Regions from separate parts of the Enterobacter sp. PL_is379 genome, predicted to be linked through region 4. Evidence: predicted binding sites of a transcription regulator. Region 4 holds the regulator's gene; each other region holds the start of a gene.
What was found. The regulator CRP, encoded in region 4, controls carbon source genes, mostly activating them, when cyclic AMP is high. The targets are predictions, from matches to a motif close to ATGTGANNNNNNTCACAT.

Region 1 (3,117 bases), on a different contig from region 4:
GCCGGGTAGAAGAATGAGCTTTCATAGGTGTCATCGTAGCCAATCACCGACTTCTCGCCCGGAATTGAAATCTGCTGCTGATGGAACGCGCTCAGCACGCCGAGCGCCATCTGGTCGTTCGCCACCAGCACGGCGGTAAACTGCGCCGTTTCCCGCAGCATTTGCAACGCTCCCGAATAACCGCTTTGCGCATCCCAGTTGCCGCGAATGACCGATGCTGGCTCCAGACCGTAGCCCTTCAGGGTCTCGATCCAGCTTTTCAGCCTCAGCTGCGCCGACACGGAAGACGCCGGCCCCGCCAGCAGGGCAATGTCGCGATGCCCCAGCTCGTAAAGATATTTGACGCTGGCGCGGGTGCCGTCCGCCGGATTAAACGAAACGTTAAACACGGAACTGTACGGGTCAACGTCGAGGAACAGGCAGACAATGTCGTCGTTGTCGGCGGCGATTTTCTGCGCCGCTTCAGCCTCCAGCGGCACGTTGATGATCACTTTGCTCACCAGCTGGGATTTCAGCTCGTTGATGGAGTCCTGGATGCTGTGGTTGACGTTCTCATCAATCATTGAGATCAGTACCTGGTAGCCTTCCACATTGGCATAGCGTTTCACCGCCGCCGCAACCTGCGAAGGCGCGTGCAGCGCCAGCGAAATGGTCACCAGCCCAACGGTCTGGCTCTGCTTGCCCACCAGCTGCTGAGCCAGTCGGTTGGGTACATACCGCAATAACTCTATGGATTTCTCCACCTTGATGCGCGTGGCGTCGGATACATTGGCAGATTTATTCAGTACCCTGGACACGGTCTGATAGGAGACGCCCGCATGGCGTGCCACGTCCTCTAACGTTGCGCTTTTCGACTTCATGGTCCGGTTCCTTATGTTGTTATGCGCTGATTGTAACAGGGGTGCTGAAAAAAAACGCTTACCACCCTCTCGCTGTGGGCATAACACCATCAAAAAGTATGACGCTCACAATGCCATAATTTGTGTCCGATCTCATTACTCGTAACAAAATTGTCTATTTTATTTGCAGTTAATCACACATTTCGGATCGTGCAATTGCCAGTTAACGGGTTTAGGCATTTTATGACAGCGGATTTGTGAACGTATTACAAAACAATAAGAGGGTTACAATGAACACGACGATCCGCTCTGTATCTGTTGCGTTGGCTGCCGCGCTGGCATCGCCTTCGCTGTTTGCAGCGTCTTCAGTACCGATTGATTTTCATGGATATCTTCGCTCCGGCGTGGGCGTCTCACGGGATGGTGGGATGGAGGAGTGGCAAAAAAACAAAATTGGCCGTCTCGGGAACGAGGCCGATACCTACGGCGAGCTGGAGCTGGGCTCCGAGGTATACAAAAAGAACGACGTCAGTTTCTATCTCGACAGCATGGTGAGCATGGTCTCAGACGGCTCCAACGACAATGAAACCACCTTAGATGACGATGCCCAGTTCGGCCTGCGCCAGCTTAACCTGCAGATCAAGGGGCTGATCCCCGGGGATCCCAATGCGGTGATTTGGGGCGGTAAGCGCTACTACCAGCGCCATGACCTGCACATCATTGATACCAAATACTGGAATATTTCCGGCTCCGGTGCGGGTATCGAGAACTACACGCTTGGCCCGGGCGCAGTCTCCGTTGCGTGGATCCGCGGCGATGCCAACGACGTGGACTACCGCGTGGATGGCGACAGCGACGTTAACATCAACTACATCGACCTTCGCTATGCGGGCTGGAAGCCGTGGGCGGGCGCGTGGACGGAAGTGGGTATTGATTACGCCATGCCAAACCCGACCAACAAGCAGAAAGAGTACGGCGGACTGTACGAGGCCGATAACGGCGTAATGGTCACCGGTGAGATCAGCCAGGATATGTTTGGCGGCTATAACAAGCTGGTGCTGCAGTACGCCAATAAAGGTCTGGCCCAGAACATGGTGTCACAGGGTGGGGGCTGGTACGACATGTGGAACTACGTGAACGACGCCACCGGCTACCGCGTGATTAACACCGGCTTAATTCCGATTACCGACAAGTTCTCCTTTAACCACGTTCTGACATGGGGCTCGGCAGACGACACCACGCAGTACACGGACAAATCACGCCTGGTATCGCTGGTGGGGCGCGCGCAGTATCAGTTCACCGAGTACGTGCGTCTGATTGGCGAAGTGGGCGGATTCTACCAGGAAGATACTTATACCGACGGCACTAAGTACAAGCAGAGCGGCGAGAAGTACACCCTCGCGCTGGGGCTGGCAGACGGACCTGATTTTATGTCGCGTCCTGAGCTGCGCGTCTTTGCCTCTTACCTGAATGACTCCGAAAAAGGGCAATCCTTCGAAGATGGCACCGCGAATAATACCTGGAACTTCGGTGTGCAGGTCGAGGCCTGGTGGTAAGTCGTAATTTATAATTTGCGTTAATCGTTATCGTATCTCCAGCAACCTGCAGTCTATTTTACTGCTTTGGGATAGCCATTACTTTGGCTATCCCTTTTTTATATTTACTGATTAAAATGTTCGTCTAATAATTTCCGTAATGTATCAGACTGCCTGCCGAATATAGCGTGCACCTGCTGGCCGATAATAATCACCCCCAGCGCCCCCTCATTCTGTATCGCCTGGGAATCGACCTTATTTAAATCTTTTACCGTCACGCGCAGGCGGGTAATACAGGCTTCGACGTGCTCGATATTATCGTCGCCGCCAAATGCCGGAATTAAACGCTGAGTAATTTGACTGTCCATAATACGCCTCTCTGTATGCAGATAAAAAAATGCCTGCTCGGGGAGCAGGCGTTTTGTGCCTTGTTGCCGGGTGGCGCTGCGCTTACCCGGCCTACGGGTTTTGTAGGCCCGTGCAAGCGCAGCGCCGCCGGGCGGTTCTTACGCTTTACGCCTGAGCACCCGACAGTCCCAGGGAAGCAGCACGATATCGCCCGCAGCGGCGGCATCGGTCATGCAGTCGGTATACCCCTGCGGCAGCGTGATGAGCTGCTGCTGGGCCGTGTAGTTCTGCACAAACACCCAGGCGGTTTCGCCATCCGTGCGCGCCGTCGTGACCACGCCCGGCGGGAAATCCCCCTCGACCGCGCGCGGCAGCGCCAGCTCGTCGATAATCCC
Region 2 (3,117 bases), on a different contig from region 4:
CAGGAAGATGAGTGGATCATCGAGAATGTCGACTGGTTAACGGATCTGTTTTTCGAGGTGGGTATTCCGCTGGAGACGTCCAGCTACCGCTATTTTTACCAGGCCGTGAATCCCCATGACTGGCGTTGCACCAGCTGTGCGGGGTGTATGTAAATTAACGCGGTGCCGGAAACCGGCACCGCGCTGAAATTAATTCTGCATATCAAGAGTGGAGAGTTCTTTATCAATAAAGTAAAGACCTTCGCCGGATTTCCCGACCAGAGATAATTTATCCAGCACGGATTTAAACAGTTTCTCTTCTTCGTGTTGCTCAGCGACGTACCACTGCAGGAAATTAAAGGTTGGATAATCCTGGCTGGTCATCGCGGCATGAACCAGTTCGTTAATTTTCTGCGTGATAAGCTGCTCGTGCTCGTAGGTGGCGCGGAACAGTTCATCAAGAGAATTATACTCAGCGAACGGTGATGCCACGGTTTCAATGCGCGGCAGGCTGCCCGTATCTGTCAGATAATCAAACAGACGCTGCATGTGGGTCATCTCTTCCTGAGCGTGACGACGCAGAAACGCGGCAGCGCCCTCGAAACTGTGGTAGCTGCACCAGGCGCTCATCTGCTGGTAGAGCAGGGATGAAAAAAGCTCAAGGTTCATTTGTGCGTTGAGCTTGTCGATCATTTCAGTTTTCAGCATGGTGACGCTCCGGATTATTATTTCTGGTTCACAATGAGCGACACTATAATTTGTTATTTAATTATTTGCAAAACGTAAAATTTTTATTTTATTTATTAAAAATACGAATGGGAATAAAACGCATTGGCGATTTTTATAACTTATTAATGAGAATTGTTTTTGTTCGTAATGAAATAAACTGCCAGCATGCGCTGGCAGCTTCGATTAATACCACGGATTAGTTGACTTAGGATTAACGGCGTAACCCATACATTTATACTGGATAGTCACGCTCTCGTTCAGGCACAAAGAGCCGCTGGTCAGAGTGCAGGTTTTAATGGGCTGACCATAGGCTGAGGCAGTGGCATACCCCATGCTCTGACACGCTTTTGCCGCCGTGCCGTTATTCACATACTCATCGGAATACGCATTTTGCAGCGCAGCCTGGCCGTAGTCGAGGCGGACGATGCCGTTCGGCGCGTCGAGGCTGCTGACTTCAGCCTGGCGGTTAATAGTACATCCCGCGAGCAGCAGGATTGTGCCGGCTACAATGACTCTTTTCATGATTCGCTCTGAGTGGATGGAAATACGTTATCGTACCCGCAGATGCCCGCTGCAATGGCTGGAATAGCCGGACAATCTGCCCTCACTCTTCGCAACGGGTCCGCGGTGAGCGCTTTCAGGCCATGCTCTGATATAAATGTGATGCGCATCACAAAAGTGTTGATTTTTGTGATGGTGGTCATATTATAGGCGCGTTGATAATAAAGTTGTATAACAAGTTAATGGAGCATCATCGTGAAACTGCGCAAAATCCTGAAAAGTATGTGGGCCAATTACTGCCGCACCTTCAAAGACGTGCCGCCGGGCGCCATGTTCTGATAAAAAAACCTGCTTCGGCGGGTTTTTTTATACCTGCAGGCGATGAAGGGGAGATGCCAGGGGTGTGTTTTGCTACTATGGCGGCCTTTAAATAAGGAGAAAACCCCATGTCACAAAACCTGAGCGCCGATCAGGAACTGGTCTCTGACGTTGTCGCCTGTCAGCTGGTTATCAAACAAATCCTTGATGTTCTGGACGTGATTGCGCCGGTTGAAGTGCGCGAGAAGATGTCTACGCAGCTGAAAAACATCGATTTCGCCAGCCACCCCGCTGCCGCTGACCCGGTTACGCTTCGTGCGATCCAGAAAGCCATCGCGCTGATTGAACTGCGATTCACGCCGCAGGGTGAATCCCACTAAAACCGGGAAATGGGCGACGGCATGTGTCGCCCCTTGATACGGTCAGAAGAACGTCTGGACCAGCAGGTAGCTCGCCGCGCACGCGCAGCTTACCCCAATCAGCCCTGGCAGAATAAAGCTGTGGTTGATGATAAATTTGCCGATGCGGGTGGTGCCTGAACGGTCAAAGCCGATGCAGGCCAAATCACTTGGATAGGTCGGCAGGACGAAATAGCCGTATGACGCAGGGAAAAAGGCGATCAGCATTTTCGGGTCGATGCCGAGCATGAGGCCCATAGGCGCAACGGCCGTCAGCGCAGCCGCCTGGCTGTTCACCAGTTTTGACACCAGAAACAGCACAATAGCATACGTCCACGGGTGGCTTTTCACGACGCCTTCCAGCGCCAGCTTTAACTCGTCGAGATGCGCCTGGAAAAAGGTATCGCTCATCCACGCCACGCCGAACACCGAGAAGATCGCGACCATACCGGCCTTAAACACCGCGCCGTTGGAAATCGCCGACGCGTTGACCTTACAGGCCATTAGCATCACGGCCCCTGCAATTAACATCATCATCTGAATAACAAGGTTCATCGACAGCGCCGTCATTTTGCCTTTCAGCTCAAAGGCGGGGCGCAGCTCAGGGAGCGCACCCAGCAAAACAACTACGGCAATACCGGCAAAGAAAATCCACGTGGACCAGTAGGCCTGTTTAGGGAAACGCTGATTCATTAACGTCTCCGTTCCACCGTAGATAAACTCGCGCTGCTTAGGATCTTTCAGCTTTTCCTGAAACTCCACGTCATCCGCCAAATCTTTTCCGCGGCGTAAACTCCACAGGGCAGCAATAGCTACGCCGAAAAGTGAAGCGGGAACCGACACGGCGAGAATTTCCAGGATCCCCCACGCGTGGCCGATGCCATGCTGGGCCGCCAGGATGGACACCAGCGACACCACGGCAACGGACACGGGGGAGGCGGTAATCGCCATCTGCGACGCGACCGATGCCACGGCCATAGGGCGCTCGGGGCGGATTCCTTTTTTCAGGGCGATATCCGCAATGATGGGGAACATGGTATAGACCACATGCCCGGTGCCGCACAGAAAGGTCAGCATCCAGGTGGTGAATGGAGCGAGCAGGGTGATGTGCTGTGGGTGTTTGCGCAGCAGACGTTCAGCAAACTGCATCATGACGTTGAGGCCACCCGCAGTCTGCAGCGTAGCGGCACAA
Region 3 (3,117 bases), on a different contig from region 4:
CAGCTGCTGCTCGGCTTTTTTCCGCTCGGTGATATCCAGCCCAATATTGAGGATAGAGTTGTCCGGCAACAGAATGTTGGACCACAGCACCGTCAGCGGGGTCCCGTCTTTGCGTAGCGGATGCCACTCATACATATCCTTCAGCGGCGAGACATTGACCGACTCTCTTACCCGCCGCCGCTCTTCAGGGTCAGGATAAAACAGCGAAAGCGGATCGGCATGTTCCGCGATCTCCGCCATCGTCCAGCCGAATACTTTTTCACATTCGGCATTCCACAGCACGCAGCGGTTAAATTTGTCGAAAGAGTTCATTAAAACCGGGGCGCGTTCAAAGAGCGTCTTATATTGCGTCACGACACGCTGCATTTCCTGGGCAGTTTTCTCCCGGGCAATAATTTCCGCGAAATAGTCTTTTAATTTTTCGACCAGCACTACGACGATATTTTTCAGAATTGGCAGAGAGGAAAGTCGTTCATCAAACGCTAAAAAGAAATAGCCGCTGCAGTGCCAGTTATGGGTTGAAAGTTTGCACAGGACACCGCTATGCAACTGCGCATAGCCCGGGTGCTGAGGAGGAAATAACGCACGGCCAATATTCTCTTTCCAGTAGACCACCCGCCATGAACGATGATGCCGCTGGAGCAGGGTGTCCGCCAGGAAATCGGCCACTTCGAAGGGATGGCAGGTCATCTCCCCGGCGCATACCACGCGCTGTAGCCCGTCATCACCATTAACGCTTACCCAGGCAAGACTTGCGCCCAGCGCGCGACTGATGGTCGTCAGCATGTCGGTCAGAGAACATTGAGCATGAAGCTGAGGCATCAGCTTAGCCAGCGCATGCAACGCTTGCATGCTGTCATTAACAATCTCACGTCGGTTTTCTTTCATTTTTTTCGCTGATTATCAGGCGATAAACCGGACGCAACTTTCTTCAGATTCGAAAAATCGACAAACCAACGCACAGGCTGAATCTCAGCGTAGCGAATTAAAAACAACGTTGTGTGTAATTAAAAACGTACAAAGAAATAAAAAAATAATTAAATTCAAAAACCTGAAAGGTTAGCTGCGAGTAAAATTAATTGTCCACTCAAGCATAAGCCATAGGGTTATTGCTGTAAACATTGTACAGTGAGCATCCTTTTGCATCAGTTTTGCTATCTTAATGAATTCATTATAAAGAGTGCGGGAACTGGAGAACTTAGCCAGCAAAGATATATTTTCACTCAGGCGCCCATTGATTCTCGGCAACTATGAATCACCCGTTTTTCATCACCCCGGGACTGGCGAATAAAACAGCAAATGTGATATAGTTCACACATATAGTGTAACGAAAAAATCTGTTTCATTCAGTTCGTCTGTTTTGTTGAGGATGGGTTTTATGGCAACCATTACTACCAGCATGGTTCTCCTGCGCTGGCCTTTGTTGAGTGCGGTACTGATGTTTTTGGCCAGCACGCTGAACATTCAGTTTCGTAAATCTGACTATGCGGGTCTTGCTGTCATCAGCACCCTGCTGGGGCTGGGTGCTGCCTGCTGGTTTGCAACGGGTCTGCTTGGCATTACCCTGCTGGATATCGCCGCCGTCTGGGAAAATATTAAAGTGGTGATGGTTGAGGCGATGAGCCACACGCCGCCAGACTGGCCGATGGTCATTACCTGATCCCTTCATCAATAAAAAACCCAGACGATGGTCTGGGTTTTTTGTTTTAAGTACGCGGAAATCAGAACGGAATGTCGTCGTCGAAATCCATTGGCGGTTCGTTAGACGGCGCCGGAGCAGACTGCTGCTGCGGACGAGACTGCGCGCCACCGCTGAACTGGTTGCCGCCCTGTGGCTGCTGAGGCTGGCCCCAACCGCCCTGCTGCTGGCTCTGACCGCCACCTGCCGGTGCACCGCCGCCCTGACGGCCACCCAGCATCTGCATGGTACCGCCCACGTTAACCACGACTTCAGTGGTGTACTTCTCAGCACCGGACTGATCGGTCCATTTGCGGGTACGCAGCTGGCCTTCGATATAGACCTGAGAACCTTTACGCAGATACTCACCGGCCACTTCGGCCAGTTTGCCAAACAGCACAACGCGGTGCCATTCGGTCTGCTCTTTCATCTCACCGGTCGCTTTATCACGCCAGGATTCGGAAGTAGCCAGCGTAATGTTGGCAACTGCGCCACCACTCGGCATGTAGCGTACTTCCGGGTCCTGGCCCAGATTACCGACGAGAATCACCTTGTTTACGCCTCTGCTGGCCATGTTCGTGTCTCCTGAATACGTTTCTTAATAGTGTAAACGCGCGAGTGTACCATTTCCATGCTGCACTTTGATAGTTGCGTAGCACGTTCCAGAGTTCTCCCGCAACTCGACATTGTTACACAGCGAATCAGAAAATGCATTCCAATACTGTATATTCAAACAGGTTAAATTGTGTCATAATTAGCCGTTTCTGACAGCCGTTTGTCCTTCAAACAAATCAGGCAATCCGTGTTCCAACCGGGAAAGGTGAATGGATAAGATCGAAGTTCGGGGCGCCCGCACCCACAATCTCAAGAATATCAACCTCATAATCCCTCGCGACAAACTCATTGTCGTGACCGGGCTTTCGGGGTCTGGCAAATCCTCACTGGCTTTCGACACCCTGTATGCCGAAGGACAGCGTCGTTACGTTGAATCACTCTCTGCGTACGCGCGTCAGTTCCTGTCGCTGATGGAAAAACCGGATGTTGACCATATTGAAGGGTTGTCCCCTGCTATCTCTATTGAGCAGAAGTCCACCTCGCATAACCCGCGTTCAACGGTCGGTACCATTACCGAAATTCATGACTACCTGCGTCTGCTGTATGCCCGCGTGGGTGAGCCGCGCTGCCCGGACCACGACGTCCCGCTGGCGGCCCAGACCGTCAGCCAGATGGTGGATAACGTGCTGTCGCAGCCGGAAGGCAAACGCCTGATGCTGCTTGCGCCAATCATCAAAGAGCGTAAGGGCGAACACACCAAGACGCTGGAGAACCTGGCAAGCCAGGGCTATATCCGCGCCCGTATCGACGGCGAAGTGTGCGACCTGTCCGATCCGCCCAAGCTGGAGCTGCAGAAGAAGCACACCATCGAAGTGGTGATTGAC
Region 4 (3,117 bases):
ACGCGCGACATGAGCGAGCGCGGCCATTCGCGAGAGGCGGTGATGGACTCGGTGGTGCGCTCCATGGAAGATTACATCAACTTCCTGACGCCGCAGTTCTCCCGTACCCATATCAACTTCCAGCGCGTGCCGACGGTGGACACCTCCAACCCGTTTGCCGCCAAAAGTATCCCGTCCCTTGATGAGAGCTTTGTGGTGATCCATTTCCGCAATCTCGAAGGCATTGATTACCCCTGGCTACTGGCCATGCTGCAGGGCTCGTTTATTTCGCACATGAATACGTTAGTCGTGCCGGGCGGAAAAATGGGGCTGGCGATGGAGCTCATCATGACGCCGCTGGTGGAGCGACTGATGGAAGGGAAGCAGATTGCGTGAACATGTTCCCTCTCCCTGTGGGAGAGGGTTAGGGTGAGGGCATCAACACGCACGATGCCCCAATAATTAAGCCTCGACCACTTCATACGAATGCGTGATTTTTACCGCTTTCTCCAGCATTAACGCCACAGAGCAGTACTTCTCCGCAGACAGGTCCACCGCACGCGAGACCGCTGCGTCCTTCAACTCTTTACCGGTGACCACAAAGTGCAGATTAATATGGGTGAACAGGCGTGGCGCCTCTTCGCGACGTTCTGACGTGAGTTTAACCTCACAATCCGTCACGTCATGACGACCTTTTTGCAGAATCGACACCACGTCAATAGCGCTGCATCCTCCTGCCGCCATCAGCACCATTTCCATTGGGCTGGGCGCTTTATCGCCGGAGTTACCGTCCATCAAAATCTGGTGCCCTGACGCGGATTCGCCCAGGAACGTTAAACCTTCAACCCACTTCACGCGCGCTTGCATATTCTTAAACTCCAACGTTGCATTTTTGGTGACAGATTACGCGTGCGTTACATTTCTCGCAATGGAAGGCGACCTGCATCATGCTGAAGCGAGACACCAGGAGACACGCGGCGAAAGCTATGCTAAAACACTCAGGATGCTACAGTAATACATTGACGTTACACATGTATGCAGAGGACATCAAACTTTACTGGCTGCGAAACGTTACGGTAGCCGACTTCCCAGGGTATGGGTAAGAATTCGATTGCAACCCCAGAGTCCGGATGCATCTGATGACTCTGGTGACAGCTTATAACAGAGGATAACAGCGCATGGTGCTTGGCAAACCGCAAACAGACCCGACTCTCGAATGGTTCTTGTCTCATTGCCACATTCATAAGTACCCATCGAAGAGCACGCTGATTCACCAGGGTGAAAAAGCGGAAACGTTGTATTACATCGTTAAAGGCTCGGTGGCAGTGCTGATCAAAGATGAAGAAGGGAAAGAGATGATCCTTTCTTATCTGAACCAGGGCGATTTCATCGGTGAACTGGGCCTGTTTGAAGAGGGCCAGGAACGTAGCGCCTGGGTTCGTGCAAAGACAGCATGTGAAGTGGCTGAAATTTCTTACAAGAAGTTCCGTCAGCTGATTCAGGTTAACCCTGACATCCTGATGCGTCTTTCTTCCCAGATGGCGCGCCGTCTGCAGGTCACCTCAGAGAAAGTGGGCAACCTCGCCTTCCTGGACGTTACCGGCCGTATCGCACAGACCCTGCTGAACCTCGCGAAACAGCCAGACGCCATGACCCACCCGGACGGCATGCAAATTAAAATTACCCGTCAGGAAATTGGTCAGATCGTCGGTTGCTCCCGTGAGACTGTGGGCCGTATCCTGAAAATGCTGGAAGATCAAAACCTGATCTCCGCCCACGGTAAAACCATCGTGGTCTACGGAACGCGTTAATTCCGCTTAAACGGCGTGCCATCGCAAGGTGTCACGCCGTTTTTGTCTCTATTCCCCATGTGGCGCAGGCTGATCTATCACCCGGAAGTTAACTACGCACTGCGACAAACGCTGGTGTTGTGTCTTCCTGTGGCCATAGGCCTGATCCTCGGGCATCTTCAGCAAGGCCTGCTGTTTTCCCTTGTACCCGCCTGCTGCAACATTGCTGGTCTGGACACGCCGCATAAGCGCTTTTTCAAACGCCTGATTATCGGCGGCTGCCTGTTTGCGGGCTGTAGCCTCGCCGTACAGCTTTTACTGGCTCGTGATATTCCGCTGCCGCTGATCCTGACCGTGCTGGCGATGACCCTCGGCGTCACGGCGGAAATCAGTTCGCTGCACGCCCGCCTGCTTCCCGCGTCGCTGATTGCGGCCATTTTCACGCTGAGCCTCGCCGGGAATATGCCGGTGTGGGAGCCGCTGCTGATCTACGCCCTGGGGACATTATGGTACGGCCTGTTTAACTGGTTCTGGTTCTGGCTGTGGCGGGAGCAGCCGCTGCGTGAATCCCTGAGCCTGCTCTATGTGCAGCTTGCGGATTACTGCGAAGCCAAATACACCCTGCTGACCCAGCATACCGATCCGGAAAAATCCTTACCGCCCCTGCTGACGCGCCAGCAGAAGGTGGTGGATCTGATAAGCCAGTGCTATCAGCAGCTTCATATGCTCGCCGCCAACAAGAACCACGAGTACAAACGGCTGCTGCGCACCTTCCAGGTCGGGCTGGATCTGCAGGAGCATATCTCCGTTAGCCTGCACCACCCGCAGGAGGTGCAAAAGCTGGTCGAGCGCAGCCACGCCGAAGCGGTGATCCGCTGGAACGCGCAGACGGTGTCCGCACGCCTGCGCGTGCTGGCCGATGATATTCTCTATCACCGCTACCCGACGCGCTTTAACATGGATAAGCAGCTGGGCGCGCTGGAGAAAATCGCTCGTCAGCATCCGGATAACCCCGTCGGCCAGTTTGCCGCCTGGCACTTCAGCCGTATCGCCCGCGTGTTGCGCACGCAGCGCCCGCTTTATCCCCGCGACCTGATGGCGGATAAGCAGAAACGGCTGCCGCTATTGCCCGCGCTCAAAAGCTATCTTTCTCTTAAATCGTCCGCCCTGCGCAACGCCGCACGAATTAGCGTGATGCTCAGTACCGCCAGCCTGATGGGCATGGCGCTGCATCTGCCGAAACCCTACTGGATCTTAATGACCGTGCTGTTTGTCACCCAGAACGGCTACGGCGCCACGCGGGTGCGTATTCTGCATCGGGCGGGCGGCACCATGGCCGGGCTGATCA

Region 1: AC0TOY_RS23910 (maltoporin) is a predicted target of CRP. The motif match lies at 1,022-1,039, and genes of this name have one in related genera.
Region 2: azuC (stress response protein AzuC) is a predicted target of CRP. The motif match lies at 1,367-1,384, and genes of this name have one in related genera.
Region 3: AC0TOY_RS02225 (YjcB family protein) is a predicted target of CRP. The motif match lies at 1,300-1,317, and genes of this name have one in related genera.

What each region holds. Positions count from the first base shown of each region.
Region 1 is NZ_JBVPGT010000033.1:545,803-548,919, reverse strand. It holds gene AC0TOY_RS23915 (LacI family DNA-binding transcriptional regulator) at 1-860, opposite strand, end outside; gene AC0TOY_RS23910 (maltoporin) at 1,130-2,395, shown strand; gene AC0TOY_RS23905 (PTS sugar transporter subunit IIB) at 2,500-2,742, opposite strand; gene AC0TOY_RS23900 (beta-galactosidase) at 2,881-3,117, opposite strand, start outside.
Region 2 is NZ_JBVPGT010000027.1:97,082-100,198, forward strand. It holds gene AC0TOY_RS09890 (hypothetical protein) at 1-153, shown strand, start outside; gene ftnA (non-heme ferritin) at 190-687, opposite strand; gene yecR (YecR family lipoprotein) at 892-1,230, opposite strand; gene azuC (stress response protein AzuC) at 1,465-1,548, shown strand; gene AC0TOY_RS09910 (DUF2766 family protein) at 1,656-1,907, shown strand; gene AC0TOY_RS09915 (anaerobic C4-dicarboxylate transporter) at 1,950-3,117, opposite strand, start outside.
Region 3 is NZ_JBVPGT010000019.1:50,645-53,761, forward strand. It holds gene AC0TOY_RS02220 (sensor domain-containing diguanylate cyclase) at 1-888, opposite strand, end outside; gene AC0TOY_RS02225 (YjcB family protein) at 1,379-1,660, shown strand; gene ssb1 (single-stranded DNA-binding protein SSB1) at 1,722-2,252, opposite strand; gene uvrA (excinuclease ABC subunit UvrA) at 2,503-3,117, shown strand, end outside.
Region 4 is NZ_JBVPGT010000020.1:22,306-25,422, forward strand. It holds gene AC0TOY_RS02770 (phosphoribulokinase) at 1-375, shown strand, start outside; gene AC0TOY_RS02775 (OsmC family protein) at 442-846, opposite strand; gene crp (cAMP-activated global transcriptional regulator CRP) at 1,158-1,790, shown strand; gene AC0TOY_RS02785 (YccS/YhfK family putative transporter) at 1,848-3,117, shown strand, end outside.